3 regions of the Pseudarthrobacter sp. O4 genome follow, and region 3 is predicted to be linked to each of the others. Evidence: riboswitches for the same ligand, from Rfam matches in the RefSeq annotation. Region 3 holds a riboswitch; each other region holds the start of a gene.
What was found. A riboswitch is a leader RNA that binds a small molecule or an ion and turns the genes downstream of it on or off. The one in region 3 is predicted to bind cyclic di-AMP.

Region 1 (9,826 bases), 2.2 Mb from region 3:
TTTCTCCGGCCTGCTTCAGATCGGCCCGGAAGTGGCGGGCCTTGCCCTCGGCCTTGAGCCTGTCATTACCGGTGGCCGCGCCGGCTGCTTCCTTGCCCCTACCGTGGAGTTTCCCGGCAGCGTTATGGATCTTGTCACCCCAACCCATGATGTCCTCCCTAGTAAGCGGCCCCGCAGCGTGAACACCGCAGTAACCGACAATTAATTGTAGGGACGGACCGGCCCCAAAAGCACCCCTTCCGACCTCAAGACGACAGCCCCCGCGGAGCGAGGAGAGTCGTCCCTGGTACAAGGGTGCCCTGGGCGAAATTGCCGTCGGGCAATACTGGCCTGGCCAGAAGAAGCGCCACCGGCTGCCCACTCCGCAAGTTGGACTCACGGGGTGGGCAGCCGGAATTCGCGCGGGGCGAAGCTGGGGTTACTTGTAAACGCGGACCCAGTCGACCTGCATCTGGGAAGCCTTGGTGGCGGATCCGTCAGGGAACCAGTCGAGCTGCAGGGTCTGGTGCATGCCCACGGTGGGCTGGTGCGCCGGGTTCGTGTCGCTGAAGGTCTTCACGCCGTCGACGTATCCGGTGATGCCGGCAGGGGTCCACTCGACTGCATAGTTGTGCCACTGCGTGCTATCAACCGGCTTAGCCGCGTAGGTCTGGAAATCCTTGCCGCCACAGGCGTAATGCAGGAAGAACTTCATCATGGCGGTGTCCGTGCTGCCTTCGGCGTAGTCGATCTCGGCACAGTTAGCGGACGTGTTGTTGTTGGGCCAAAGGATCAGGACCGGATGGTACTTCGGGTCCCGGGCGTTGGTCTTCATGCGCGTTTCCCAGCGACCGTACTTCTGCTGGGCAAACTTCGCCGACATGCCGCCTGTGGTACCTGCGGCGTCACCATTTACCGTGGCCAAGCCGTTGGCGACGGACCAGGCCTGCGGGCTGCGGACGCCCTTGCCCGAATGTCCTGCACCCTTGAAGACACTCCACTTTGCGGAGTCCGGGGCGCCGGTGTTGGAGAACTCGTCTCCAGCCAGAACCGGGCCCCAACCAAAGTTGGTGGCTGCCTGCGTGCCGCTACCCGGCGTGGCAGCTGCTGCCTGGTTGGCGGCAGGAATGACGGGCGCTGGGGCGGCAGGAACGGCGGGCGCCGCCACGGCCGGGGCTGCTGCGGCCGGTGCACCGACAGCTGGCGCTGCCGCGGCTGGCGCCGCATCCGGGACCGTAGCAGCAGCAGGCGCGTCCGCGGTGGCCGTGCCGGGTGCGACGGCGGCGTCGGTGGCCGGAGCGGTCTGCGTCGGGGCTGGGGTTGTTGCCGCTGGCTTTGCCTCTGCAGTGGCGGACTTCGCCGGCGCGGTGGCCGGCGCCGAAGCATGCCCAGCCGCTGGCGGAGCACCAGCCCCATCTGTTGCGGGAGCGATGCTGCACCCCGTCAGGGACAGCGCGCCCATCGTGAGCGTGATGGCTATTTTCTTGAACAAGGGAACCCTCCGGGCTTAGGACTGACGCAAACGACAGCTGCAACTAAGGCGATGACGAATGCGCGAAGCTTCATTCAGCCCCCAGCACTGGGCGGGAGCGAGCAGGCACCGATCGGCGCAGCGGCGCCCGACATGCGGGCATCCGGGGCCCTGCGTGCGGGCCAGACCTTGAGGGCCAGGCGCCAACGTTACCTGATCGTAACCTTTGCCCGCAAGTTGCCGACGTCGGGTCCAGCAGCTGGTCGCGCCGGAGCGGGATCGGGTCGCGGAGACGGCCTCATTGTAAAACCGAAGTGCGGGCAGAATGAAGATGACCGGGGTATGCTGCACGCCGCTGTCGGCTCATTCGCACGGGCGCGTTTTTGAGGGCCTTGGCGTCGTGGCGGAGCTCGCGCCGTTGCCAGGCATCAGCTAACGCCGTGCCCGGGCAGGGGTGGTGCGGTGGAGTGGTAGCTGTGGCCGGTGGGGGTGCGGAGTTCGAGGGTGTGCCTGTGCCTGTTGGTGCCGTCGGGTCCTTGAGCCGGTTTGGCGGTCCAGCCGGGGGTTTCTTTGGTGTGGTTGCAGGCTTCGCAGGTTCCGGCGCCGTTGATGTTGGTGGTGGGGCCGCCTTGATGCCAGGGGATGATGTGGTCCAGGTGGCGTATCGGGGCGTCGCAGTAGGGGGTGCGGCAGGTGTCGTCGCGGGCCTGGATGTAGCGGCGGAGTCCGGCGGGGAAGAGCCGGGCGCGGGAGTCCATCGCGATGAGGCTGCCGGTTGCCGGTGCGGTGTAGAGCCGGCGGAGCCAGATGTCCATTTCTTTGTCTCCGCCTGCTTCTGTGTCGCCGCCTGCGCTGTCCCCGCGGCGACGGCCGGACCTCGTGCCGTCACCGGCCGGGCCTCCGCCTGCGCCGTCCCGCGTGCCGGCGTCCCCGGCGGGGGCGTTTTGGGCACGTGTGTCGTTGATCAGGTTCCGGGTCCAGCCGGCGGGGACGATGCCGTAGCCGGGGAGCCGGGCGGGTTCGCTGTCGGACTGGAGGAGGGTGCGGTCGGTCATGATGAGCTGGATTTCGATGCCGGTGATCCCGCCGGGGGTGCCGGTGGTCCGTTCGACGAGGCCGTCGGCCATGAGCTGACCCCGGCCCCTGGGGTCCCCGGCGGCGCGGAGCGAATCGGCGTGCCGGGTGAGGGCGGCGTACGCGGCGACGCCTTCGGCGACGGGGAGCAGGGCGGTGAGGTAGGCCATGGTGTCGGGTGCGGGGCGGAGGCTGACGTGCCGTTCGGTGGCGGCGTGGCTGGCGCGTTGGGTGGTGGAGCGGGGGTCCAGCCGGTAGGCGCATGCCTTGGCCGCGGCGATGATCTCCCGGTCGCCGGCGCCGGCGAAGGTGCCGGTGTCGGCGGCGAGCCGGGCGTCGACGGCGCAGCGGTCCGCGGCGGACAGGCAGGCGGTTTCCTTCACGAGGAGGGTGGCGCGCCATTCGTTGAGCTGGCCGGTGTGCAGGGCGGTGAGGGTGTGCGGCATTTCGGTGACGAGGGCTTTCGCCAGGCCCAGGAGCCGTCCGCCGCGGGCGGGGGATTCGCGCCGGGCCAGGGCGATCTGCGCCGCGACCCCGGCGCCGAGCTCCGCCGCCGGAACGCCCTGCGCGCGCCGGGTGCGGCGTTGGGCGGCGTCGAACGCGACCGTGATCCGGGCCTGCAGCGCGGCCGCGGCGGACTTCAGATCCTCCAGCTGCCGGAGCTGGTCGATCAGCCCGGCACCGCCGTCGTCGTCGGATGCGCGGGCGTGACAGGGGCGGACAGTACCGAGCAGGCGGGCGACATCCGTGACCGTAACGCCGCTTCCAGCGCCGCCATGTCCTCCCGGAACCACCACTTCGGGCTCCCGCTTGCCGTCCATGAACCCAGTCTTCCAGCGGGGTCAGACAAAAAGACCCGGCAGAATGAGCCGCGAGATAGGCCACCGAGAAACCGGCGCGGCGACCCCACAACAATGCGAAAGAATGGTCCCATGAGCGACGCCGGCGAGTTTATCGATTCCTCGCTGCAACGCGAAGGGTCCTGGTCCCGGGCGGACGAGTTGCAGGCACGCGTGGGCGGCGATCTGCGCTTCTATGGCGCCTCGGTCGGAGCGGTGCGCGGAACTGTCCGCGACGCGCTGCGTCGCCACCGCGAGTTGCTGCATGATGACATCACCGCGCTGAGCTCAGAACTTTGGTCCGTACCGGTTTTCGAGCGACGGCTGGCGGCCGTGGTCCTGCTGCAGTCCAAGGTCCGCATGCTGGACAACGCGGACCTGACCCGGATTGAAGGCTTCCTGAGAACCGCGCAATTGCGGGAGCTGGCCGATCCGCTCGCCGTCGACGTCGTCGGCCCGCTGGTTTCGGGACTGGACCTGCTGGGCAGGGTGCGAGCGGACAGCGTGCTGGACCGCTGGGCCCGGGAACCTGACGTCTGGCTACGCCGCGCCGCCCTGCTCTCGCCGCTCCGGGCGCTCCGGGCCGGCGGGGGAGACTGGCGCAAGTTTGTCGGCCATGCGAAGGCGGCGCTGGCCGTCTCACCGGGGCACGACGCGGACGCGGACGCGGACGCCGATGCCGACGCCGACCTCCTCCGGGAGGCAGTCGCCGTGGTGCTCGACGACGTCGCGAAACACCGGCCAGAGCTGGAATTCACGGCCACCGGGACGTGACGGAAGCGTCCCGCATCAGCTGTCGGACCGTCGCTCCACAACCGCGTAGGCCTTGCCATCCAGGAACTGCCAGTCCGTGACCACCATAAAGCCGAGTGCATCCACACGGTCGTTCAGGACATGGACGTCGAAACCGCCGTCGCGGGGCTCAGCGTCCCAGGTTGAGACGCGGACTTCCTGGCCTTCGAGGATCAGCAGCTCGGTGTTGACGTCAAAATCCTCCTGAGGCTGATCGCTCAGCTGGCAGATGGCGACAGAGTGGCTGTTCATTTCGGGCCTCCGCTTCAGGGATCGCTGCTGGCATCATCCTATGCCTGAGCCCGGCGATGCCGAGGGAAAAAGCCCCGGATGGACCCCGCACCCGTTACCTCAATGTGACATTCCGTGATCATCCCGTTACCGTTGTTAGGTGCCTGTTGTCTCCGATACGGGCGCTCCCCAGCCGATTGCCTAACTCTGCCGCGGCCCGGGGGTAACTCGCATCAACGTCCGGCAGAGACGGGGAAACCACTTTTTGACCAGCTGATATGCAGGTCTTGGGGTGAAGCCGCACGGCCCGCCACGCGGGCCCCGAGTGCGGCCGGGTGCCTCCCATCCGAATCCGACAGCTCACCTCGCAGGCATTGGGAGAGGCTACATTCATGACTTCAAGCAATACTTCCGCGCGCCATCGTGGCGCCACCACGAGCCCGCTTTCGGCAATTTCCTCCGCATTTGCGGGCAATGCAGGCACCATCGGCCGCCAGGCCGCCGTGATCGCCGCAGCATCAGGTCTGGTACTCAGCAGCGCCATGGCCGCCAACGCGGCGGAGGCACCCGTCGAGCGCAACTCCGCACCGGCGTCGTCCGTTGACGTCAAGGATCAGGTCTCCGCTCCGGTCAACGCGGATTCCACTGTCCAGATCGCCTTCGAGCGTCCGGCCGTGGTCTCGACTCCCGCGCCCGTCGTCGAACAGCCCAAGCCGGCTGCAGCTGTCCCCACCGCCGCCCCGGAGCTTGCCGCAGCTCCTAAGGCTACCGTGCAGGTCCAGGCCGCTGCCCCCGCCCCCGCCGCTGCCCCGGCAGCCGGCGGCGTCAACGCCACGCTGCTTTCGGCCGCCTACGGCCAGGTTGGAATCACGCAGGACTGCACTGCGATGGTCGAAAAGGCGCTCGGCGCAGCCGGCATTCCGGTAGGCGACATCGGCCCAGCGGCGTTCCTCAAGTACGGCAAGGTTGTGGCGACTCCGGAGCCGGGCGACATGATCGTCCAGGCCGGCCACGTTGCCATCTACGCCGGCAACGGACAGGCCGTCAGCGGTGGCATCAACGGCAATACAACCGTGGCACACCCGATGTCGTGGCTCACCGCCACCGGCCCCGTGACGTTCGTCCGCGCCGGAGTCTGACGCACGGCTAACGTGCAGGGTTTTACGCAGTAGGATAACGAGCCCAGCGGCTTAAGCGGCCGGTGATCAGTTGCCTTGGGGGCAGCGGATCACCGGCCTTCTGCGCGCCCGACCGCGCTGCAAGACCAGCACCCGCGCTGTAAGACCAGCACCCGCGCTGCAGGCCCGGCACCACGCCTAACCAGAGTTGCGCGGTGCGAACATGATGACCGCTACTCCAACCAGGCAGATCGCCGATCCCGCGATGTCCCAGCGGTCCGGCCGGAAGCCGTCGAAAACCATTCCCCAGGCCAGCGACCCTGCGACGAACACGCCTCCGTAGGCGGCCAGGATCCGGCCGAAGTGCGCGTCGGGCTGGAGCGTCGCGGCGAAACCGTAAATTCCCAATGCGAGCACCCCGAGCCCGGCCCACCACCAGTCCTTGCCCTCCCGCACCGACTGCCACACCAGCCAGGCGCCGCCGATCTCCGCTGCGGCGGCCAGCACGAACAACAGGACGGTTTTTGCGATAGTCACCGACTCATCATCGCAGCGTGGTCAGGGATTCCGGGTTGTCGCAAGGCGCAGGCGCACCACGCGGTACACGACGCCGGCCGCGAACATCAGCACCCCCGCGATCACGGACTCCACCGGCAGGGTTGCCACCAGGACCACGCACGCGACGGCGCCGATGAGCTGCAGGGCCTTGGGGTACCGGCGGTTTTCGCCGCTCTGGGTGTAGGCGGAGACGTTGGCTACGAGGTAGTAGATGAGGACGCCGAAGGAAGAGAAGCCGATGGCTCCGCGCAGCTCGGCGACGCCGATGATGACGCAGATAACGGCCGCCAGGACCAGTTCGGCCCGGTGCGGGACTTTGAAGCGGGGGTGGACGGCGGCCAGCCACCGGGGCAGATCGGCCTCGCGGGCCATGGCCAGGCTGGTCCGGCCCAGTCCCGCGATCAGGGCCAGCAAGGCGCCCAGCGCTGCCAGTGCGGCACCCAACCGCACGATCGGCGATGCCCAGTGCCAGGAACCGGCGGCGACGGCGGCGGCAAGCGGGGCCGGCGTGCCGGCAATTCCGTCAGCGCCGAGGACCGCGAGGATGCTGACGGCGATGGCGGCATAAACCGCGACGGCGATCCCCAGCGCGATCACGATGGCGCGCGGGATTGTCCTGCGCGGGTTGATGACTTCCTCCCCCATCGTGGCAATGCGGGCATAGCCGGCGAAGGCGAAGAACAGCAGACCTGCGGACTGGAGGATTCCGTACCAGCCGTGGGTGAGGACGCCGCCGTCGAACAGCTTCGGGGGATCAGCCGCGCCGGGGATCCAGCAGGCGGCCACCACGATAGCCAGGACCAACAGCACAGCCACCACAATGAACCGGGTCAGGGCCGCCGTGCGCGTCACGCCCCGGTAATTCACGGCAACCAGCAACACGACGGCGGCGATCGCCACCGGCCGCTCCCACCCGGCCGGCGCGGCATAGGCGGCAAACGTCAGGGCCATGGCTGCGCTGCTGGCCGTCTTCCCGATAACGAAACCCCACCCGGCCAGGAACCCCGGCCAGGGGCCGAGCCGCTCCCGACCGTAGACATATGTCCCGCCGGAGGTCGGGTATTCCGCCGCAAGCTGGGCCGAGGCCGTAGCGTTGCAGTACGCGACGACGGCGGCGAGCAGCAGGCCGATCAGCAGTCCGGACCCGGCCGCCTGGGCCGCGGGCGTGAAAGCGGCGAACACGCCCGCGCCGATCATCGACCCGAGGCCTATGACGACCGCATCGAAGGTGTTCAGCCTGCGGGCAAGACGGGGGTGGGAACTCAACGCTGGGGCCTTCCTGGAGGACGACGACGGCGGACCGCCCAGCGGGCCGCGCGTTCCAAATCTAGCGAGCACCGTGGCCTTTCGGCCTCAAGTTGCCGTGTAGCGAAGCAGCACGACGCCGTTGCTGAAGCCGCGGTTCTCGTCCAGGCGGAGCCGGGTGGTGCCGTCGGCGGGCCCGAACAGGGGCTTGCCGCGCCCGATCAGCACGGGGTGCACGTAGATTCTGTACTCATCGATCAGGCCAAGGCGCCGGAAGGTCGCGGCGAGGTCCGCCCCGCCGAGCGCCAGGTCACCGCCGGGCTGTGCCTTGAGCTCCCTTACCTCGTCGACGACGACGTCATGCACCACCGTGGTGTTCCAGCCCGCCGTTTCCAGGGTCCGGGAGTACACGATTTTCGGCATTTCGCGCCAGATGCTGGCGAATTCGCTCATCGGGCCGCTGTTTGCGGGGTCACTGTCCGCCGTCGGCCAGAAACCGGCCATCAGCTCGTGGGTGACCCGCCCGCTCAGGAACGCACCCATGGTGCGGAGCTCGTCGTTGAAGTGGCGGTGCAGTTCGTCGTCGACCATATGCCAGCTGATGTCCCGGCCCGGCCCTTCCATGTACCCGTCCAAGGAAACCTGCATCATCAGGATGATTTTTCGCATTACGGACCTCCGTGTTCACCGACCCAGCGTACGCCGCTGACCCCCGCAACGGTCCAGAGCGTGAGCCGCCGGACCCAAGGGTTTTCCAAGGTTTGCGCCTTGCGCTCCCGCCCAGCCTGCATCACAATTCAGGAAATCTAAAGTCCACCGCAGATTCTTTTACATTCGGGGGAACGCATGCCTGCGAACGTACTTGTGGCGTCAGCCGATACGGGGCCCTTTCCCGATATCCGACAAACCTCCATGTGCCGGGAATGAGACGCGGTGGATTCGACGGAACCGCGCCGGCACTACCGCTCAGCCCGCCGCAGCGAGGGTGAAGAGAGTCCTGCGCCCGGTTACTTCCGCAGGCTCCGTCCGCGGGTCCTGACGGCGGCCGCAGCGGCCCTGGCCCTGATTGCAGCGACCGCCGTCTACGTGTCCATCCAGTCCAGCGTGCCCGCTGATGCGGTCGCGCGGCCCGAAACATCAGTGACCGCAGCCCCGGGCACGCCGGGCACGGCCAGCGCCGCGACCAATGAGGCCGCTACGGCAAAACAGGCACCTTCCGCCCCTGCTTCAGCTGCGGCGCCGTCCCCGGCGCCGGCCGCGGAGGCGCCCGTCTCCCCGGCGGCCCCGCCCGACGTCGAGGCTCCGTCCGTCGAGGCTCCGTCCGCCGGCGAGCCTCCGCTCGTCGTCGAGGCTCCGGACCGGGGTCCGCTGCCCTTCAGCCCCGCCTTCGACGCCCCGATCAACGCCATCATCGAGGCCAACAGCCGGTACCAGGTGGGGGTGGCCCTCATCAATGTGAAAGACGGCGTGGTCCACGAATACGGGGATAAGACCAAGTTCGTCGCCGCCAGCACGGCCAAGATCCTGGCCGCGGCGGCCTACTACCACCTGGTGGAAACCGATCGTGCCTCCCTGACGGCCCGGATGGGCTCGTCCACCGCCGCAGTCCAGATCCGTCAGATGGTCCAGCAGAGCAACAACGACTCATGGGCGCTGATCCTGGGCGCCGTCGGGAACCAGGGGATGACCGCCTACGCGGCGTCGTTGGGCATCAGCTATGACCGCACCGTAAACCTCCTGTCCCCGGCGGAAACAGGAAAGACGCTGTCCTTGCTCTACTCCGGCCAGCTGCTCAATCCGCAGCACACCGCCCAGCTGCTCTCATACATGCAGCACACCAACTACGAAACGCTCATCCCAGCCGCGGTGCCGCCGGGCATTAATGTCTTCCACAAGTACGGTCTGCTCTTCGGGAATCTGCATGACGCCAGCATCCTCGTCCAGGGGGACAGGGCCTACGTTTTCGTGGTGTACACCCTCGGCAAGAATACGTCGGACATGGCGGCCCGAACCCGGATCATCCACGAGCTGACGCAGGCCGTCACGGCCGGACTGTTCTGACGACCGATCCGATCTGATGACCGTTCCATGGAGGGGCGGACAACCGTAGGCTGGACAAGGGAGGTGAATGGAATGAAAGCAACCCAAGGGGACCGCATCATCATCCGGGGCCACACCGTGGAGTCTTCGGACCGGCACGGTGAGATTCTCGAGGTCAGGGGCGCCGACGGGGCACCGCCGTACCATGTCAGGTTCGACGACGGCCACGAGACGATCCTGTTTCCGGGCGGTGACTTCGTCGTCGAAAGCAGCCAGAAAGGCTGACGCCGTCGACTGGAAGCCGCCCCTAGAAACTCGATGAACTGCCGGAGCCGGAAAAGCTCCCCCCGCTGCTGCCGTAGCCGGTGGTCCTGCTCCCGCCGCGGGCGCTGCTGACACTGCTGACGCCTGTGTTGAAGCCGGAGTTGAAGGTGGGCACCGAGAAAAAGTAATAGGACGGGTAGACCGTGCCGAGGATG
Region 2 (9,826 bases), 200 kb from region 3:
GGCACCTGATGTCACCGGAACCTGAGCAGAACGCGCCTAAGGCGGCCGGCGAAGCCGGATTAGATACAGCCGGATCAAATACAGCCGGAACAAATACAGCCGGATCCAAAGCAGCGGGGTCCAAAGCAGCGCGGTCCAATACCGCCGGATCCAAAGCAGCGGGGTCCAAAGCAGCGGGGTCCAAGCCGCGCGCCGGTGTCCCGGTCTGGCGCACCGGCAAACCCGACGCCGTCCTGGCCGACGCCGTCGACGCCGCGCGCGCCGCGGTGGAGAGCATCGCCCCGGCCGAGCAGATCGGCCGGCACCTGAGCGCCCGCAGCGAGGGCGACCGGCTCGTCACGCACCTCTTCGAGTCCAAGCTGGCCGGCTACGGCGGCTGGCAGTGGTACGCCGTACTCACCCGCAACTCCCGCTCCAGGGTGGTCACGGTCGACGAGCTCGGCCTGCTGCCCTCTGAGGACTCGATCCTGGCCCCTGAATGGGTGCCGTGGGCGGAACGGGTCCGGCCCGAGGACGCCCAGGATGAGGAGGCCGCTGAACAGGCCCCCGGGTCCCCGGCCGCGGAGCAGGCTGCCGACGCCCCCGAAGGTGACTCCGACGACGCGGACGGCGACGGCGCCGACGAAGAGTACGACGAGGACGACGCCGACGAGGCAGACGGCGACGCAGACGGCGACGCCGGCGGACAGCCGGCCGGAGAGGCTGACTAGGGGTTGAAACGCTTCGGGATGATGCGGGGTGAGGGCCGGGCATGACGTCCACCTTCAAGTCCCTGCGCATCCCGAACTACCGGATCTGGTTCATCGGTGCGCTCATCTCCAACATCGGGACCTGGATGCAGCGCACCGCCCAGGACTGGCTGGTCTTCGCCCACCTCACCGAGCACGACGCCGGAGCCATGGGCATCACGATGGCCCTTCAACTGGGCCCCCAACTTTTCCTCGCGCCCGTGGCAGGGCTGGTGGCCGACCGCTTCAACCGCAAACAGCTGCTGGTACTGACCCAGTCCGCCATGGCACTTCTGAGCGCGGGACTCGGCATCCTCGTGGTCTCCGGGGCCGCCCAGCTCTGGCACGTGTACGGCTTCGCCCTGCTGCTCGGCGTGGTGTCCGCCCTTGATGCCCCGGTGCGGCAGACCTTCGTCTCCGAGCTGGTCCGGGACGACTACCTGCCCAATGCTGTGGCGCTCAACAGCGCCTCCTTCAACGTGGCCAGGATGATCGGACCCGCCGTGGCCGGCATCCTCACGGTTGCGGTCGGCCCGGGCTGGGTCTTCCTGATCAACACCGTCACATTCCTGGCGATGCTGCTGAGCCTGTGGAAGATCCCCACTGCCTCGCTTCGCCAGCTTCCCCGGGCGGTGGCCGGCAAGGGCCGCATCCGCGAGGGCCTGCGCTACGTGCGGTTCCGGCCGGACATCGTGGTGGTGCTGGTGGCGGTTTTCATCGTGGGTACCCTGGGACTGAACTTCGTCCTGTTCATCGCCGCCATGGTCGGCACCGAGTTCGGCCTGGACGCCAGCGCCTTCGGGCTGATGAATTCGATCATGGCCATCGGCTCCGTCGCCGGCGCCCTGCTCTCCGCCGGCCGGGGAAAGCCCAGGCTGCGGATCATTTTCGGGGCCGCCGGCGCGTTCGGAGTGACCTCAGGAGTCGCCGCCCTCGCCCCCGACTATTTCTGGTTCGGCGTGGCGCTGGTGCCGGTGGGCCTCTTCGCGATCACGATGATGACGAGCGCCAACGGCTACGTCCAGACGACCACCGACCCCGTGATGCGCGGCCGCGTGATGGCCCTCTACATGGCGATCTTCATGGGTGGAACCCCGATCGGCGCTCCGCTGGTGGGCTGGGTGGCGAATGTCGCCGGGCCCCGCTGGTCGATGGGCGTCGCGGCAGCCTCCGGCCTCATCGCCGCCGTGACCGGCCTGCTGTGGATCATCCGCGCGCGCGAGTTGCGGATCCGTTTCGATCGCAGGGCGCGGGGACTGCACCATTTCCGCCTCGAATCCGGCACCGCCGGAGGCCAGCCAAATGGCGGCGCCGGCGGCACCGCCGGAGGCACTTCCGGCGCCGCCCGGGGACGAATCCCAGACGACGCCGACGACGCCGTCGATCACTGACGCTTCAGCGTTACCTGTTTCGCGGGGGAGCTATTTCTTCAGCTCGCCCACGACGAAGTCGATGCATTCCAGCAGCGCCGACACATCGTCCGGCTCGATCGCCACGAAGGTCGCGATGCGGAGCTGGTTGCGGCCCAGCTTGCGGTAGGGCTCGGTGTCCACGATGCCGTTGGCGCGGAGCACCTTGGCGATCGCCGCGGCGTCGATCGCGTCGTCGAAGTCGATCGTCGCGATGACGTTGGAGCGGTCCTCGGCCTTGGCGACAAAGGGGGTGGCGTAGTCGGAGGCTTCGGCCCAGCGGTAGATCCGCCCGGCGGAGTCCGCGGTCCGGCCTGCGGCGAAGTCCAGCCCGCCGTTGGCGTTGAGCCACTGCACCTGGGCGTCCAGGGTGACCAGGGTGGCCAGCGCCGGGGTGTTGTAGGTCTGGTTCAACCGGGAGTTGTCGATCGCCGTCTGCAGGTCCAGGAAATCCGGGATCCAGCGGTCGCTGGCCTTGATCCGTGCCGCCCGCTCCAGTGCGGCGGGGGAGAACAGGCCGAGCCACAGACCGCCGTCGGACGCGAAGTTCTTCTGCGGGGCGAAATAGTAAACGTCCGCCTCGGACACGTCGACGTCGAGGCCGCCGGCCGCGGACGTGGCGTCAACCAGCACGAGCGAACCCTGATCGGCGCCGGCCACGCGCTGGACCGGCGCGGCCACGCCGGTTGAGGTCTCGTTCTGGGGCCACGCATAGACGTCGACGCCGGCCTCAGCGCGGGCGGCCGGACGGGTGCCAGGCTCGGACTTGATGATGGATGATTCGGCCAGGAACGGCGCCTTGTTGGTGGCCGAGGCAAACTTCGAGCCAAACTCGCCGAACGAGAGGTGCTGAGCCTTGGTCTCCACCAGGCCGAAGCTCGCAATGTCCCAGAACGCCGTGGAACCGCCGACGCCCAGAATGACCTCGTAGCCATCGGGAGCGCGGAAGAACTCGCTCAGTCCCTTCCGGACCGAGCCCACGAGGTTCTTGACCGGCGCCTGGCGGTGGGACGTTCCCAGCAGGGTTGCCGAGGCGGCAAGGGCTTCCATCTGTTCCGGGCGGACCTTGGAGGGGCCGGCGCCGAACCGGCCGTCCTTGGGCAGGAGGTTTGCGGGAATCGTGATGCTGGTGTCGCTCACAGTGGCTCCATTTTCGGCTGGTAAACGCTTGGCGGCTGGTACAACCCTTGCTTGGGAGGTGGCCCGGCAGGGTGGCTGCAACGAAGCCTCCTTGTCATTCTGCCTGACTGCCCCGGGCGGGCGGGAAAAGAGTCCGTCATAGTCCGGTCATTGAGACAAAGCCGCGAGCCCCCGGCTCCTGCTGAAGCGGCCGGGGGATTATCCGGAGTAATTCAAAATAGGCTAAGCTGTCCTGCGAACGTACGGCCGTTCCCGCCAGGGCACGCTGCCTACAACCGGCACGCGGTACGGTGGGAATGACGCAAGGACGGCGCTCGAGGAGCTGAGCTGAATGACGGATCTGATCGATACAACCGAGATGTATCTGCGGACCATTCTGGAACTTGAAGAAGAGAACATCGTCGCCCTCCGCGCCCGCATCGCCGAACGGCTGCGCCACTCCGGCCCCACCGTCTCGCAGACCATCGGCCGCATGGAACGCGACGGCCTGGTGGTTGTTTCGGGTGACCGGCACCTTGAGTTGACTGAAACCGGCCGGAAACGCGCCATCGGGGTCATGCGCAAGCACCGCCTGGCCGAGCGGCTGCTGGCCGACGTGATCGGCCTCGACTGGGCCTACGTCCACGAGGAAGCCTGCCGCTGGGAGCATGTCATGAGCGAGCGGGTGGAACGGCGGATCTTCGAGATGCTCAACCATCCCACTGTCTCTCCTTATGGAAATCCGATCCCCGGGCTCGCGGAGCTCGGCGGCGTGCCCTCCCAGCCCTACTCCGACGGAGTCGTGAGTCTGCTGGAAGCGATGGCCGGCTACGGGGCCGATTCCCGGATCACGGTGAACCGGCTTGCCGAGCCCATCCAGGTGGAACCGGAACTGCTCGTCCAGCTCGACGAGGGAGGCATCCGTCCCGGCGCCCTTGTGTCCCTGGAACGCGTCGGCGAGTACATCTCGGTCCGCGTTCCGGACATCGAAGGCGCCCTCGAGCTGCCTCCCGAGGTTGCCGCCCACGTCTTTGTTACCGTCGGCTAACCGTCCGGAACCACAACTCGTGGGATGACCCATGAGTTGTGCACAGCAGAGATAACGGGATTATTACTGGGCGGCTTAATCGCCTATAGTTAGTCACCAGTACCGATACCAAAGCGTTACCTGATCCGAAGCCGAACTCTGCCAGCGGATCAGTCGCAGAGTCACCTTATGGCAGAGGCGGGGGAACCACTTCCGGCTGTTTTCAAGCAGCCTTGGGGTGAAGTCCGCCAGCGGCAAGCACACTTCACCGAGGGACTTTTTGGATTCCCCTGTGCCTGGATGCTTGTTCACGGCGGACCGGGTCTTTGATCTCTCTGACCCGAATCCGACAGCTAACTTCGCAGGCTATCCAGAGAGGAACCGTTCTTGACCACCCAGACCTCGCGGGGCCGCCGTCGTGCGACCGGCCCCGCTCCGGAGCCGCGACCGGCCGTCGCCGTTATGGCAGACCGCCCGCGTGACGCGCACCGCGACGAACGCCGCGGCCGCCGGAGCCCGTTCCGCCAGGTAACGGAATTTGCCGCCGCCAGTGGTGTGGGGCAGAAGGCCGGCATTGCCCTGGCTGCTACGGGTCTGGTCCTGACGGTCGCCGTCCCCGCCACCGGCCCGGTCATGGCTACCGACGCCTCGTCGGGCTCGGTCTCCGCGGCGGCGCAGCCGAATGTGACGGCCGCCTCCGCCGCCAAGATCGACTTCAGCCGGACTGCCGTGACCACCAAGGGCGATCCCGACGGCAAGCTGAAGCAGTTGCTGAGCGCACAGTCCGCGGGCAGCATCACGCGCGCCGCTTCTTCCGGCAGCCTGGGCGCACCGCTGGACCAGATGGTTTCCGCCTCGCCCTTCGGCTACCGCGTCAGTCCCATCACCGGCGGTTCCGGCGAGTTCCACCGCGGCCAGGACTACGCCGCGCAGTGCGGAACGGCGGTCCACGCGGCCGCCAGCGGCACCGTCACGTTCACCGGCTGGCATCCCTTCGGCGGCGGCAACCGCGTGGTGATCGATCACGGCAACGGTCTGGAGACCACCTACAACCATCTGTCCTCAGCCAGCGTCCGTGTTGGCCAGACGGTCTCACGCGGCGATCTTGTGGCCATGAGCGGGACAACCGGCGCCTCCACCGGGTGCCACCTGCACTTCGAAGTGATGGTCAACGGCGACGTCGTGGACCCCACTGGCTGGCTCTAAAAGCCGATGGATGACTCTCGCATTCTTATGACACGCCGTGATCTGAATGTGACATTGAATCCCAACTGCTGTACCGTATGAAGTACGCCAACTTCTCCGAAGTTGGCGCTCTTGAGTGGATTGCCTAGCTCTGCCACCGCTCAAGGTCCGTTCGCATTACATCGTCTGGCAGGGGCGGGGGAACCAATTTTGGTCTTCGCAAGAAGACCTTGGGGTTAAGTCGCAAAGCTTCCCAGGAAGCAGCGCGGCCGGGTGACTCCCATCCGAATCCGACAGCTCACCTCGCAGGCATTGGGAGAGGCTACTTTCGTGTCTTCACGCCACAATGCTGCGCGTCACCGCGCTTGCGCGGCTCATTCGAGCCCGCTGAAATCCACGTCCCGTGCTGCCCTTGCTGGCGCCCGGAATGGATCTCACCCCGCCGACTCAATCTCTGCTGAGTCCGGCCCGCAGGCCAAGCACCTGCAAGCAGTTCCCGCTTTTGGCGCGTCTTCGCAGTACACCCTTCGCTAAGTAACCCATTCGGGGCGATCCGGCGTACCCCCAAGATGCCGGAGCGTCCTCTGTCCGCGCCTGAAAAGTGCGGTCCAAGGATCACGAAAGAGAGAACTTAATGACTACTCGTGCAAATACTGCACGGCACCGCGCCGAGGTCACCAAGACCAGCTCGCTTGCTGTCATTGCCAAGGCCGTCGGCGACAACGCCGGCACCATGGGCCGCCAGGCCGCAGTCGTCGCTGCCGCTTCCGGGCTTGTCCTGACCAGCGGAATCGCAGCCAACGCTGCCGAGACCAACGTTCAGCGCGAATCCACCTCCGCTTCGGCCCTCGAAGTCCAGTCGGGCACCCCGGCAACGATCTCGGCGGCATCCACCATTGCAATCTCCTACGAGAAGCCGGCCGTTTCCACCTCACCTGCTCCCGTCGTCGAGGCCGCAAAGCCCGTCGTCAACGTCCAGGACTCCCAGGCCGGGACCGCCGGCGCCTCGGCCTCGACGCAGGGACTCTCCGTTGCCAGCGGCGCCGGTGCTTCCATCGCTGCCGCCGCCTACGCCCAGCTCGGAGTTGCGCAGGACTGCACCGCACTGGTCACGAACGCCCTGGCTGCGGCGGGCGTCAACTACCACGGCTGGCCGGCAGGTTACCTGTCCCTGGGCCGCACAGTGGGCGCCGCCGAAGCTCGTCCGGGCGACCTGGCGTACTACCAGAACGGTGGCGTGGGCATGGCCCACATCGCTGTCTACGTCGGCAACGGCATGGCTGTCCACGGCGGCTGGAACGGCGGAACCACCGCACTGAACAGCGTCAACGTCGGCTCCGGACCGGTCTTCATCCGCGTCGGCGCTTAATCGCCTCTGGCTGAAAACAGCCTGAAAGTCTTCAACAGGAAGAGGACCCCCGCCCCTGTGGCGGGGGTCCTCACCTGTCTGCCCGGCCATCTCCGGCAGACACGCACACCTTTGCGGGAGAAAAATTCGGTGATCCGGCCTTGGGGTGTTTACTCTTGTGGTGTCGATCCATAGCCCGACCATGCAGAGGGCAGCCGGCCCTCGTGCCCCTGGCGGGTGCGGCCGTGAAGAGGTATGCGGATGCGCACTCTCGTTCTGAATGCTGGATATGAACCGCTCGCGGTAGTCACCTTCCGCCGGGCGCTCGTTCTCGTGCTTACCGGAAAGGCCAGTGTGGTGGCCGAAGGCGACGATCCCGTCGTTGGTCCCCAGGACATCCTGGGCCGGCCGTCGGTGATCCTGCTCCACCGCTACATCCGGCCCCGGTACAACACCGTGACGGCGGTCAGCCGCCGGGGTGTGCTTCGCCGGGACGGACAGCGCTGCGCTTACTGCGGCAAAGCGGCCCACACCATTGATCACATCCAGCCCAAGTCCAGGGGCGGTGCCGATTCCTGGGAAAACCTCGTGGCTGCCTGCCTGCGGTGCAACAACGCCAAGGGTGACCACACCCCCGCCGAGATGGGCTGGAGGCTCGGCTTTGTCCCGGGGCCGCCGAAGGGCACCACCTGGCAGATTAAGGAACTGGAAAAGCCGGCGCCGGCCTGGGATCCGTTCCTGCTGCCGGAATCCGCGGCCTGATTCGTTTGCTTGACCTTTCTGCCGGGCCCTGTTGCGGCCCGGGCCCGGGCCGGGGCCGCGTGGCACCGCGCTAGGCTGGGCCAATGGAATTCGATGCTGTGGAATTCGACCCTGTGGAATTCGATGCTGTCATACTCGCCGGAGGGCGGTCCTCACGGTTGGGCGGCTCGACCAAGTCCGCCCTGGTGCTCGGCGGCCGGACCCTCCTCGAACGCGCGCTGCAGGCCGCGCAGGGGGCCGGGGTGATCGTCGTCGTCGGACCGGACCCGGGATCGCTTCCTGCGGGGGTGCTGAACTGCCGGGAAGAGCCGCCTTTTGCTGGGCCGGCCGCCGCCATCGCCGCCGGACTCGCCGCCCTGGCGGCCCACCATTCGGGGGATGGCCGGACCGTCCGTGCGCCTCCGCTGACCCTCGTGCTGGCCTGCGACATGCCCCGGGTGGATGCCGCTGTCACGGCGCTGCGCGAGGCCCTGGATGCCGGGCCGGAGGCCGACGCCGTCATGGCAGTCTCCGCGGACGGGCGCCAGCAACCGCTCGCCGGCTTTTATGGCACGGCCGCGCTACAACACTCCGTCGCGGAAGCCGCACAGCGGGGCGGGCTGGCGGACGCCTCGGTGTTCTCCCTTCTTGCTAGTCTTGATGTGCGGGGAATTCTCGTGCCCTCCGGTTCCACGGATGACGTGGACACCTGGGACGATGCCGCCGCACTTGGGGTATCCGGCCGGAGTCCGGACCATGGACCGGACGAGTCCGGAGCTCCGCGACTGAACCCGACTTTGGAGGCAAACGGTGAAGAGCCAGGATGAAACTCTGGAAGATTGGTGCCGTGCCCTGCTCCAGGCCCTCGAGCTGGAGGATGTTGAGATTGACGTCAACGAAGTCCTTGCCCTCGCCGGGGTGGCCGCACATTCGGTGGTGCGTCCTGCCGCCCCGCTGACTACTTTCATCGCGGGCTTTGCCGCCGGGCTGGCCTCCGGTTCCGGCCAGGCGACGGACGCAGTCTCGATGCAGGCGGCCATCGGCGTGGCCCGGAAGCTCGCCACCGACCACGCGGCCACCGAAGCCTCCGGGGCATGACGCCTGCGCCTCCTCATGGCAGTGCTGCTGCCGGGGACGACTCCGCGCCCGGCGGTATCCAGGCCCCAGCGGGCGGTGAAGAGCGCGCCGGGAGCGCCTCGCCGGAACCGCACCGGCACGCGGCACACACCTGGCAGGAGGCCAGGCAACTCGCGTTTGACTGCGCCACACCCATACCTGCCGCGCGGGTGACTCTCAGGAATGCCTTGCGGCGTATCCTCGCGGAGGACATCAAAGCGCTGCAGGATATTCCGCACTACGCCTCTTCCGCCATGGACGGCTGGGCTGTCAACGGCAGCGGGCCGTGGATTCTGGCGGAACCCGGCCAGCGGCTGGCCCCGCACCAGGCGAGCCCGATCGTTACCGGCGGCCTGATCCCGGCTGGAGCCAAAGCGGTGCTCCGCAGCGAGAGCGGCATCATTTCCCCGGACGAGGACGGGCTGCCGGCCCTGACCACCAGCGGCGCTGCCAGGCCCGGCGAGCCGAGAAACGGTGAACACGTCCGCAAGGCCGCGGAGGAAGCCGCCGCCGGAGAGCTGTTGATCAAGGCCGGCACCGTAATTAACCCGGCCCACCTGGCCCTGGCCGCCCTGGCCGGGCACGACACCGTTCCTGTTCTGGGCAAGCCGGTGGTCAGGCTCGTGCTCACCGGCTCCGAGGTCGTCTCGTCGGGTATCCCTCAACCGGGGGAGGTCCGCGACACCTTCGGCCCGCAATTGGCAGGTGTGGTGGAGCTGCTCGGCGGGATCTGCAGCGGCCAGGTGAAGATCGGGGACAGCTACGCCGAATGGCTGGCCGCCCTGGAAGACAATGACCCTGCCGTTCCGGACTCCGGGCCCGCAGGGGACGCCGGGTTTGAGATCCAGCCCGCCGACGTCGTCATCACCACCGGGGGTACCGGCCGCTCAGGCACCGACCATCTCCGGCGTTCCGTCGCCGAGCTCGGCGGCCGGCTGCTGATCGACGGCGTCGCGATGCGGCCCGGCCATCCCGCCGTGCTGGCCGAACTGCCCGACGGCCGCTTCATCATTGGCCTGCCGGGGAACCCGCTCGCGGCCATGATGGCACTTTCCACCCTGGCCGCACCGCTCCTGGCGGCCCTGGGGCACGGAACGATGCCACCCGTCGTCGAGGTGCCGTGCGGCTCGACGATCGAACCCGATCCTGGCCG
Region 3 (9,826 bases):
CCGACTTTTGACCATCCCGCCCGCCTCCACGAGGGCGGCGCGGAGGGCGGTGCGGAGGCCGGTGGCGGGGGCTCCGGCAGCGGCCGTCCTGCCGAGACCAACGACGCCGATACCCCCGGCCCCTCGGGAAGGTCCTCGGCGACCGGGTGATAGTTTTGACCCATGCGCACTCTCGTTGTGGACCACCCGCTGGTCGCCCATAAGCTCACCGTTCTGCGGGACAAGAACACCCCGTCCCCGGTCTTCCGCCAGCTCACCGAGGAGCTCGTCACGCTCCTGGCGTATGAGGCCACCCGTGAGGTCCGCACCGAGCCCGTGACCATCGAGACCCCGGTCAGCACCACCATCGGCACCGCCTTCACCAAGCCCACTCCGCTGGTGGTCCCGATCCTCCGTGCCGGGCTCGGCATGCTCGAGGGCATGACCAAGCTGGTCCCCACCGCCGAGGTCGGCTTCCTGGGCATGGCCCGGGACGAGGAGACCCTGGACATCATCACCTACGCCGAGCGCCTCCCCGAGGACCTCACGGACCGCCAGATCTTTGTCCTGGACCCCATGCTGGCCACGGGCGGCACCCTGCGCGAGGCCATCAAGTTCCTCTTCAAGCGCGGCGCCTCCGACGTCACCTGCATCTGCCTGCTCGCCGCCCCCGAAGGCTTGGCCAGGCTGGAGGAGGAGCTCGCGGACGCCAACGTGACGATCGTCCTCGCCTCGATCGACGAGAAGCTCAACGAGAAGTCCTACATAGTGCCCGGCCTGGGCGACGCCGGCGACCGCCTCTACGGCATCGCGGGCTAGTACAGCCAGGCAGCCGCGTCGAGGACCCGGCGCCGAGGACCCGGCTATTGCCGGGACCGGCACACGTTCCCTTCCGGAATCCCGCAACCCGCGCTAGCGTGTGGGCCATGGACTGGAAACTTGAACTCGTGTTTGTCCCCGTGTCCGATGTGGACCGCGCCAAGGATTTCTACGTCAACAAAGTCGGCTTCAACGCCGACTACGACGAGCGGCCCACGGACGGCATCCGCTTCGTCCAGCTGACCCCGCCGGGCTCCGGCTGCTCGATCGCCATCGGCGAGGGCCTCAACGAGGCGCCGCCAGGCACCGCTCCCAGCCTGCAGCTCGTGGTCAGCGACATCCAGGCCGCGCACAAGCAGCTCAAGGATAACGGCGTGGACGTCAGCGACGTCGATGTCCAGGACTGGGGCCACTTCGTCCATTTTGCCGATCCCGACGGCAACAAATGGGCGGTGCAGTACATCCCCAACCGGCCCAACGGCTAGACGCACCAGCGCACGTCCGTCCCGCCTCCGTCCACTGACAGCACTCAGCACGAAAGAATGCCCCGAACCGCAGGGATTCGGGGCATTCTTGCTGAAGCAGGTTCGTCCGGGAAACTGCCGGCTGGCTTAGTACCAGTTGTGCGCGTAATGGAAGTTCAGGGCGCCGCTGGGGGAGCCGTAGCGTTCCTTGACGTAATTGAGACCCCAGTTGATCTGGGTCCGGTAGTTGGTCAGGTAGTCAGCGCCGGAGCTCGCCATTTTTTCGGCCGGCAGGGACTGGACCACACCGTAGGCGCCGCTGCTCGGATTCGTGGCCGTGGTCTTCCACTCGGACTCCTTGGTCCAGAGCTTCATCAGGCTCTGCATTTCGCCGGGCCCCCAGCCGTAGGATTCCAGTTGCGATGCGGCGTAGGCCTGCGCCGCGGCGGGATCGTCAACGGCGACGGGAGTCGCCGCTTCGGGGGCCGGTGCGGGTGCCGCGACAGGTGCGGGGGCAGGTGCCGGAGCCGCGACAGGTACAGGTGCCGGAGCCGCGGCAGGTGCAGGTGCTTCAGCGGGCTTCACCTCCGCGGACTGGGCCTCGACGCTGGCGCCGGGGGGCACAGAGGTCTGGGCGTCGACGCGGACCCGTTCGAAGTTCAGGGGCGTCAGCGGGTCGGCAACGGTGGCCGACGCCTTGGAGCTGCCGGCGGCGGAGGGACCGTTGGCCGTCTCGGCGGCCTGACCGGCAGCGCCAACTCCGACGAGGACCGCGCAGGCGGTGGCAACGACGGCGGCGCGGCGGCCAGTGGAACCGATGCCCGCGGCAAACCGGGACAGGGCCGAGGCCGGCTTGGCTGACTCTGCGCGGTGGCGTGAATGCGTGGAGCGGGACTTGCCTGCAGCGCTGTCGGGGCGCGTTTGTACTTTGAATTCAGTCATGATGCCTCTCAAACGCCTGCGGAGTTAGCTGTCGGGTTCGGATGAGAAATCCGGCCGCACGGTGCTTCACGTGTCGGCTTCACCCCAAGGGTGCATAGATGCAGAATGCCCGGGAACTCTGGGTCCCCCGCCTCTGCCTGGTCCAGCGAATCCGGGAAGCGGCAGAGTTTGGCGTCCATCCGGATATACGGCGCCAGTGGTGGCCGCACTCTAAAAACCGTACAGGAGTTCCATCCGAGAGTCACATTTTGGTAACGGACATCACGACAGCGGAGTGTCGCCTTGTGCTCTTCCGCCTGGCCGTCGGTGCCGTTGCGCCGCCTGCGTGCCCACTCGACGCGCAGTAACGTCTAGCCGGCACGTAACCGTCGAACGGCGGTGGACGGACGCGACCGCGGCTAGGTCACGGGCGGGCTCGTGGGCAGGCGAACGGCGAACTCCGTCCGGCCTGGCCGGGAGGTGACCTCGACGGTGCCGCCGTGGGCCGCGACAATCGCCTGCACGATCGACAAGCCAAGCCCGCTGGTCCCCTCGGCAGTGGTTGCCGTCGTTGCCGGGGCGGGGGCCCAGGGGCTGCGGGAAATCGCCGAACGGGAGGTTGGCGCCGTCGTAGCTGCCGGATTCTTCCGCGCGGCGTCCGCGCGGGCAAAGCGTGAAAAGACCTTATTCATGAACTGAGGGGGGATCCCGTCCCCGTTGTCGGTCACCGTGACCACGGCGCTTCCATCGGCTGAACGCATCACTCCGGTCACCACCGTCGTCCCGGCCCCGGTGTGCTTGCGCGCATTGGACAGCAGGTTGGCCAGCACCTGATGCAGCTGGGCGGAGTCGCCGCGGACCACCACCGGCTCTTCGGGGAGTTCCAGTTGCCAGACGTGATCCGGGGCCATGACCTTCTCGTCACTGACGGTCTCGATCGCCAGCTGGGTGAGGTCCACCTCGCTGAGCTTGAGGGGCTGGCCCTCGTCCAGGCGGGCCAGCAGCAGCAGATCCTCAACCAAGGTGGTCATCCGTTCGGACTGGCTCTGCACCCGTGCGAGGGACTTCTCACCGTCCGGCGTGAATTGCTCGGTCATCCGCATCAGCTCGGTGTAGCCGCGGATAGCGGTTAGCGGGGTCCGCAGCTCATGCGAGGCATCGGCCACGAACTGGCGCACCCTCATTTCGCTGAGCTGCCGCGCCTCGAGCGCGTTGGAGACATTGTCCAGCATCTGGTTCAGCGCGTATCCCACGCCGCCCACTTCCGTGCCACGATGGGCGGCCGACGCCGGCACCCGGACTGCAAGTGCCACCTCGCCGGCGTCGAGGGGGAGTCGGGAGACCTTGGTAGCCACCTCGGACAGCTGTTCGAGCGGCTTCATGGTCCGGCGGATCAGTGCCGTGCCGGCGAGACCGATGACGATGAGGCCGCCGGCAGACACCACCACCATGGTCCACACGAGCGAAGCCAGGGTGTTCTGCTTTTCCGCCAGCGGCAGCCCGGTGACGATCACGTCTCCATAGGGGGTCCGCCCGGCAGTGAGCCGGTAGCCGCCGGCCGAGAGCGTACGGTCAACCGGGACGCCGTTGGGCGTGAGTCCGAGGAGGACGTGGTCGTCATCGGGGGAGAGGCTCTTCCGGGTGGCGTCCCCGGCGAGGAAGCCGGCCCTGCTGACGGCGCCACCCAGGATCCGCGCGTTGAGCGTACCGATGCCCTGGCCTCGGGCCTCCAGCGGATCGGTGCGTCCGCCGGAGTCGCCGGGCGAGGGCCGTCCGAACACGCTGGCGCGGTGGGACGCCTCATCCAGCTGCGTGTCGAGTTGCTTGGTGAGGAAGACGTCCATGGAGGCGTAGCTGAAAAGTCCTACGGCGCCGCAGATGGCCACAAGCAGCGCCATGGTGACGAGGACCAGCCGGGTGCGCAGATGCCAGGTGGAGGGGTCGCGCCACTTTCGCCGGGGGGCAGGGGTCTCACCGGGGAGAGCGCGCACGGATCAATCCGCCGGCTTCAGGACGTAGCCGGCGCCGCGCACGGTGTGGATCATGGGAGCGCGGCTGGCATCGATCTTTTTGCGGAGGTAGGAGATGTACAGTTCGACGATGTTGGCTTGTCCGCCGAAGTCGTAGTCCCACACCCGGTCCAGGATCTGCGCCTTGCTGATGACCCGTTTGGGGTTCTCCATGAGGTAGCGCAGCAACTCGAACTGCGTCGCGGTGAGGTGCAGTTCCTCGCCGGCCCGGGTGACTTCACGGGTATCGACATTGAGTACGAGGTCACCGACCACGAGCTCCGCTGAGTCCATGGCGGCCACGCCGGAGCGCTGCACGAGCCGGTGCAGGCGCAGCAGGACTTCCTCCATGCTGAAGGGCTTGGTGACATAGTCGTCCCCGCCGGCGGCGAGGCCGGTGATCCGGTCCTGGACGTCGTCCTTCGCGGTGAGAAACAGGGCAGGCACAACCGGAGCGAAGGCGCGGATCCTGCCGAGCAGTTCGACGCCGTCGAACCCGGGGATCATGACATCGAGCACCAACACATCTGGGCGGAACTCCTTGGCGAGTTTGACCGCTTCGGGGCCGTCTGCCGCGACAGCGACGGACCAGCCTGCCATCCGCAGGCCCATGCTCATGAGCTCGGAGAGGCTGGGTTCGTCATCCACGACGAGAGCTCGGATGGGGGAGCCGTCCGGGTGGGTGAGCTGCGGAAGGTTGTTGGTCATGGAGTGCGAGGAGGCCATGGGACAACTCTCCGTTCTGCCGGTTAGGCGTGGCTTTGGGGATCCTGTGCTGCACCTGTGAATCCCAGCCTAGCGAGCTGGCAGCCGCCGCGGTGGTCCGTCGCGGGCTTTTGGAACCGTCTCTGACGGAACGGCCGGCATGGGCGGCGGAACTTTGAAGGCGTTCCGCCGCCGGGCAATTCGGGCCTGACGGTGTGACCACTCTGTGGGACGGTGGACATTGAATGATAAGTAGGCGAAGCTTCCGCCAGACTGCCCTCCCATGAAGGATTCTTGGCAAACAGCCATCCGAGGCGAACAATATTCGGCTAAACGCCACGACCGACCAGTCAGTCAGGAAAACATCTGTTATTTTATCGACGCGGCAGAATTGTGATCTGCACTACAATCCCGCGTTTCGTCTCACTATGTGGAACCCGAATCCCTTTGTTACTTGCAAGTTGGCATTGTTACGTTGCACACTTCAATTGTGAACAAGAACTCAACAGCACCTGCAGCCGCAGCTTCCTGGATCAGCCCACCCGCTGATACCGAGATGCGCTGTTGTCGAATGTACGCCTAACTTTTACACCCCAAGAGTTTCTAGGCATTCGCCCCAGCCCAGCGTCGGGCGCCCCTCCCCAGTTTCATTGCGGGGAAAAGTAGCATTCGAGCCGCGATGACGGCCATTCACATTGAGGTAAGCATTCATGTCAGTTGCATCCGGATACGTCCACATCTCCGTCCGTAACGCCGGCAAGGCCGGCCAGGCCTCGGGTATCCGCCAGGGTTTTGGTGGCGGCGGCCGCCCGCCCTTCGCCCCCGCCGGTCCCAGCAACAGCTTCCCGGCCCCTGGTTATGCAGCACAGGGCTACAACCCCGATTCCTACGGCCAGCTCCGCGCCGTTCCGGCCGCCCCGGCCACGGCGCCCACTCCTGTCATTGGTCCGGCTAACGGCAACGCGGTCCGCCCCGTCCCGGCCGACAACGTCGCCCGCGGCTTCGTGCTCTACATGGGCATCGACGAGGAGACCGCCGCGGCTGCCGGCACGTCCATCGCCAAGCTCGCCCAGGAGATCCGGGCCTACGCCCAGTCACTGGTCGCGGGTGCGGAGAGCTACGCCGCCGTCGCCGTTGCGCCGGCCAGCGCCCCGGGTTCCGCGCTCGACGTCGTCCGCTCCACCTTCGGCGACCCCACCGTCGGCGCCCGGCAGCGTGCCGAGACCGCACGCCTCCAGCAGCCGCAGGACCCGCGCCCTTCCGGCGTTCTCATCGACCTTGCCCGCCGCGAGGTCCACCTCGACGGCGATTCCCTGAACCTCACGTTCAAGGAATTCGAGCTCCTGAACTACCTCGTGGAGAACGGCACCCGCACCGTGGGCCGCGACGAGCTGCTCGAAGGACTGTGGCGGAACGCCGAAGAAGTGCCGAATGAGCGCACCATCGACGTCCACATCCGCCGCCTGCGCTCCAAGCTCGGCCGGCTCGCCAACACCGTGCGCACGGTGCGCGGCCAGGGGTACCGCTTCTACGAGCACCCCGAGGTTGTTGTCTGGGCTGCTCCGGAATACTCGATCTAGTCTCTAGCTCACGCAAAGCGTCCGTTCCTGTTGCAGGGGCGGGCGCTTTTGCGTTGGCGGGACGCTTCAGCGACTTTCCGCCGTGCCTTAGACACCTCCTTCGTTCCTCAGTCGGCGATGCGGCACTACGCGGAAAGCCGCTTCGCTTCCGCCGGGCAGTTACGTTCCCCGCCGTGTGGCGGGCGCTTTGGGTGCCTGGCTGGCGGGTATGTGCCTCCGCGGCTGAGGGACCTGTTGTGATTCGTGGGTGCGGCGTAGGCTCTGAGCGTTGATCCGACTATTGGGAGGAAGCATGTCTGTTGCACGTATTACTACCCTGAGCTCGAACTCCAAGACCTCGTTTGATGCTGCCATCAAGGAGGGGATCGAGCGGGCCAACAAGACGCTGCGCAATGTCACGGGTGCGTGGGTCAAGGAACAGAAGGTGGAGATCAGCGACGGCGCAGTTGTTGCCTGGCATGTTGTGCTGGAAGTGACCTTTGTCCTGGAAGACTGAACCGCCGCCTGAGTAGCAGCCCGAGTGATGCGCGCCCGTGGAATTCTGTCCGCACTAGGATTGGTGCATGAGCGCGCATCACATCAAACGGCTGGTGATCATGCGGCATGCCAAGGCCGACTGGCCCGGAGGGGTTGCGGATCACGACCGGCCGCTGGAGGAGCGTGGCCACAGGGACGCGCCTATGGCCGGCAAATGGCTGCTCAAGCACGGCGTGGTCCCCGATTTCATCCTTTGCTCCAGTGCGCTCCGGACACGGCAGACGTGCACGTGGGTGTGCAACGAACTCGGCGACAAGGCACCGACGCCGAAACTTGAGGACGGGCTCTACGCCGCCTCAGCCCTGCGGATGCTGACCGTCATTAACGACGTCCCGGACACCGTCACCACGCTGATGGTGATCTCGCACATGCCGGGGGTGCAGGACCTTGCCATGCACCTCGCTTCCCGTGATTCCAACCATGACGCCTACATGGACGCGGCCACCCGGTACCCCACGAGCGGCCTGACCGTGATGGAAACGGAGAAGTCCTGGTCCGAGCTGGATGGCCAGGACGCACGGCTCACGCACTTCAAAGTGCCCCGGGCCAAATAGTCCCCGGCTGCGGGCTCCCGGCCGCCCTGAATCCATAGTCACGGGACCAATTCTGCGGTTTACTGATGCTGTTACTCGTCGACTTTCGTGTTCGAGAGAAAAGGTGGATCATCGTGGATTCAGGACAGCTCATAGGGATCATTGTTGGCGTCATCGTCGTGCTGGCGATCATTGCAGTGGCAGTCATGCTCAACCGCAAGCGCAAGGTGGAGGCAAACCGCAGCCGGGCGGTCGAGATGCGTGAACAGGCCAAGACCGACGAGATCGGTGCAAGGGAGCGCGAGGCGAAGGGGGCGCGCGCCGAGGCGGATGCGAAGCAGGCCGAAGTTGAGGCCGAGCGCCTGCGCGAGGAAGCCCACGGCCGCCAGTCAGAGGCCGAGAACGTCCGCGCCGGCGCCCAGGAACAGCTGCGGAAGGCTGACGAACTGGACCCTGACGTAGTGACCAGCGAACGCGGCGACGCCGAGTCCCGGGACGAAGCGCCCCGCGACGGGATGAGCGGTGAGGAATTGCGCCGGGACCGCGGTGCGACGAACCACGTCCAGGGCGATACCGGCACCCACCGGCCGGAGGATGACCAGCCCCGCGGCGACCGGCCACGGAATCTCTGACAGCAAGTCTCCCCGAATCCCGGCTGCCTGGGCCGGACTTTCGGTGCGTCGTCCCCGTCATAGGGGCGGAGCACGCCTGAAACCGGCATAGTAGCACTGTGAACCCTCGCCATTCCGCCCTGGCCCTGCTCGTTGCCGTGCTGTGGGGCGTCAACTTCGTCGCGATCGATCTTGGCCTGCACCCGAATGGGACGGAGATGCCGCCGCTGCTGTTCGTCGCCATGCGCTTCACGCTCGTGGTGATCCCCTGTATCTTCTTCATCCGGAAGCCGGACGTGAGCTGGAAGGCGATCGTCGGCGTCGGGCTCTTTATGGGCGCGGGCCAGTTCGGTCTCCTCTACCTGGCCATGGCCCTGGGCATGCCGGCCGGCCTCGCCTCCCTGGTCCTGCAGGCGCAGGTCCTCCTGACGGTGCTGCTGGCTGCCGGCTTGCTCGGCGAACGCCCCAGCCGGCGGCAGTTCGCCGGCGTCGTCCTGGGCGTGGCGGGCCTGGCCGTGGTGGCCGTCGGGCGCAGCCTGGTGGCCCCCGCGTTGCCGCTCATGATCGTGCTGGCGGCGGCCCTGTCCTGGGCGGCCGGAAACATCGTCGCCCGGAAGGCAAAGGCAGCCTCAGGGCTGGGTCTTGTGGTCTGGTCCGGTGCCGTGGTGCCGCTGCCGCTGTTGGGGCTTTCACTGCTCCTGGACGGCCCGGCCGCGATGTCGGGGGCTCTCATGGACGTGCAGCCCGTCACCCTGCTGAGCGCCCTGTACACCGCGGTCTTCGGTTCCCTCGTGGGCTACGGAATCTGGAACCGGCTTCTCAGTCTTTACCCGTCCTCCGCGGTGGTCCCGTTCACGCTGCTGGTCCCCGTGGTCGGCATGACCACGGCGTGGCTGGTCCTGGGCGAGGTCCCCTCTCCCGCCGAAGTGGCCGGGGGCCTGCTGCTGCTGGGCGGGGTGGCGACGGCGGTGCTGCGACCGTGGCGTTTGTCGCGCACGAGTTCGACGCCGCGGGGTGTGGCGCCGCACGCTCAGCGGCGCGTGGACGACCCTGCGGCAGGCAGGGCCGGGGACTTGGCCGGAGACTTGACGGACGCTTCTTTGGCAGCAGGTGCCTTGGCGGCAGACGTCTTGGCCGCCGGCCGTGGCGTGGCCCGGGGTGCTGCCGTCCTGGCGGCTGACGTTCTGGAAGCAGAGTCCCGCGGTCCGGGACGCGGCGCGGACGTCCCGGAGGAGGCGCCCCTCGTCGACGGAACCCGGCGGGACGGACCCCCGGCCGGACCCCTGGAAGCCGGACCCCCGGAAGCCGGACCCCTGGCTGTGCCGCGGGAGGCCGACGTCGGACGGCGGCGCGGGGCGTAGCTGGCGCCACGCCGGGTGCCGCCCCTGCCGGGCAGGACGGTCCCGGCGAACAGCAGCAGCAAGGTGGCGGCGCCGGATGCCGCCGCGAGGTAGAAGTACAGGTCCGGATGCTCGGAATCCACCGGAGTGGATATGGCGTCCGGGTCCGAGTTGAAGGCCAGCCCCCATTGCCGCAGGAATGCGATGCCGAACGCCATGAAGAGGATGCTGCCGATGCCGCTTGCCACCAGGGTCTTGTGCCGTCGGCGGACGACCACCTCGGCAACGCAGGCCACATACGCGGCGGCGGAAGCGGCCAGGAACCACA

Region 1: linked by a shared signal. The riboswitch ahead of ACQCSU_RS02930 (hypothetical protein) and the one ahead of ACQCSU_RS14730 (hypothetical protein) in region 3 are both predicted to bind cyclic di-AMP.
Region 2: linked by a shared signal. The riboswitch ahead of ACQCSU_RS15670 (NlpC/P60 family protein) and the one ahead of ACQCSU_RS14730 (hypothetical protein) in region 3 are both predicted to bind cyclic di-AMP.

The regions. Positions count from the first base shown of each region.
Region 1 is NZ_CP189591.1:641,315-651,140, reverse strand. Features, by position in the region: gene ACQCSU_RS02955 (CsbD family protein) at 1-148, opposite strand, end outside; gene ACQCSU_RS02950 (glycoside hydrolase family 16 protein) at 419-1,471, opposite strand; gene ACQCSU_RS02945 (DUF222 domain-containing protein) at 1,879-3,345, opposite strand; gene ACQCSU_RS02940 (DNA alkylation repair protein) at 3,457-4,137, shown strand; gene ACQCSU_RS02935 (hypothetical protein) at 4,153-4,407, opposite strand; cyclic di-AMP (ydaO/yuaA leader) riboswitch at 4,575-4,774, shown strand; gene ACQCSU_RS02930 (hypothetical protein) at 4,779-5,525, shown strand; gene ACQCSU_RS02925 (YnfA family protein) at 5,703-6,041, opposite strand; gene ACQCSU_RS02920 (APC family permease) at 6,063-7,328, opposite strand; gene ACQCSU_RS02915 (dihydrofolate reductase family protein) at 7,416-7,976, opposite strand; gene ACQCSU_RS02910 (serine hydrolase) at 8,241-9,368, shown strand; gene ACQCSU_RS02905 (DUF1918 domain-containing protein) at 9,441-9,632, shown strand; gene ACQCSU_RS02900 (DUF5129 domain-containing protein) at 9,655-9,826, opposite strand, start outside.
Region 2 is NZ_CP189591.1:3,350,343-3,360,168, forward strand. Features, by position in the region: gene ACQCSU_RS15645 (DUF3027 domain-containing protein) at 9-710, shown strand; gene ACQCSU_RS15650 (MFS transporter) at 752-2,119, shown strand; gene serC (phosphoserine transaminase) at 2,150-3,277, opposite strand; gene ACQCSU_RS15660 (metal-dependent transcriptional regulator) at 3,609-4,304, shown strand; cyclic di-AMP (ydaO/yuaA leader) riboswitch at 4,454-4,666, shown strand; gene ACQCSU_RS15665 (M23 family metallopeptidase) at 4,671-5,489, shown strand; cyclic di-AMP (ydaO/yuaA leader) riboswitch at 5,625-5,794, shown strand; gene ACQCSU_RS15670 (NlpC/P60 family protein) at 6,103-6,837, shown strand; gene ACQCSU_RS15675 (HNH endonuclease) at 7,078-7,578, shown strand; gene mobA (molybdenum cofactor guanylyltransferase) at 7,662-8,384, shown strand; gene ACQCSU_RS15685 (DUF6457 domain-containing protein) at 8,368-8,655, shown strand; gene ACQCSU_RS15690 (molybdopterin-binding protein) at 8,652-9,826, shown strand, end outside.
Region 3 is NZ_CP189591.1:3,154,538-3,164,363, forward strand. Features, by position in the region: gene ACQCSU_RS14715 (phosphatase PAP2 family protein) at 1-150, shown strand, start outside; gene upp (uracil phosphoribosyltransferase) at 163-798, shown strand; gene ACQCSU_RS14725 (VOC family protein) at 906-1,283, shown strand; gene ACQCSU_RS14730 (hypothetical protein) at 1,410-2,204, opposite strand; cyclic di-AMP (ydaO/yuaA leader) riboswitch at 2,203-2,362, opposite strand; gene ACQCSU_RS14735 (HAMP domain-containing sensor histidine kinase) at 2,603-4,081, opposite strand; gene ACQCSU_RS14740 (response regulator transcription factor) at 4,178-4,918, opposite strand; gene ACQCSU_RS14745 (winged helix-turn-helix domain-containing protein) at 5,608-6,477, shown strand; gene ACQCSU_RS14750 (dodecin family protein) at 6,770-6,973, shown strand; gene ACQCSU_RS14755 (SixA phosphatase family protein) at 7,041-7,568, shown strand; gene ACQCSU_RS14760 (hypothetical protein) at 7,682-8,179, shown strand; partial or broken gene ACQCSU_RS14765 (EamA family transporter) at 8,278-9,270, shown strand.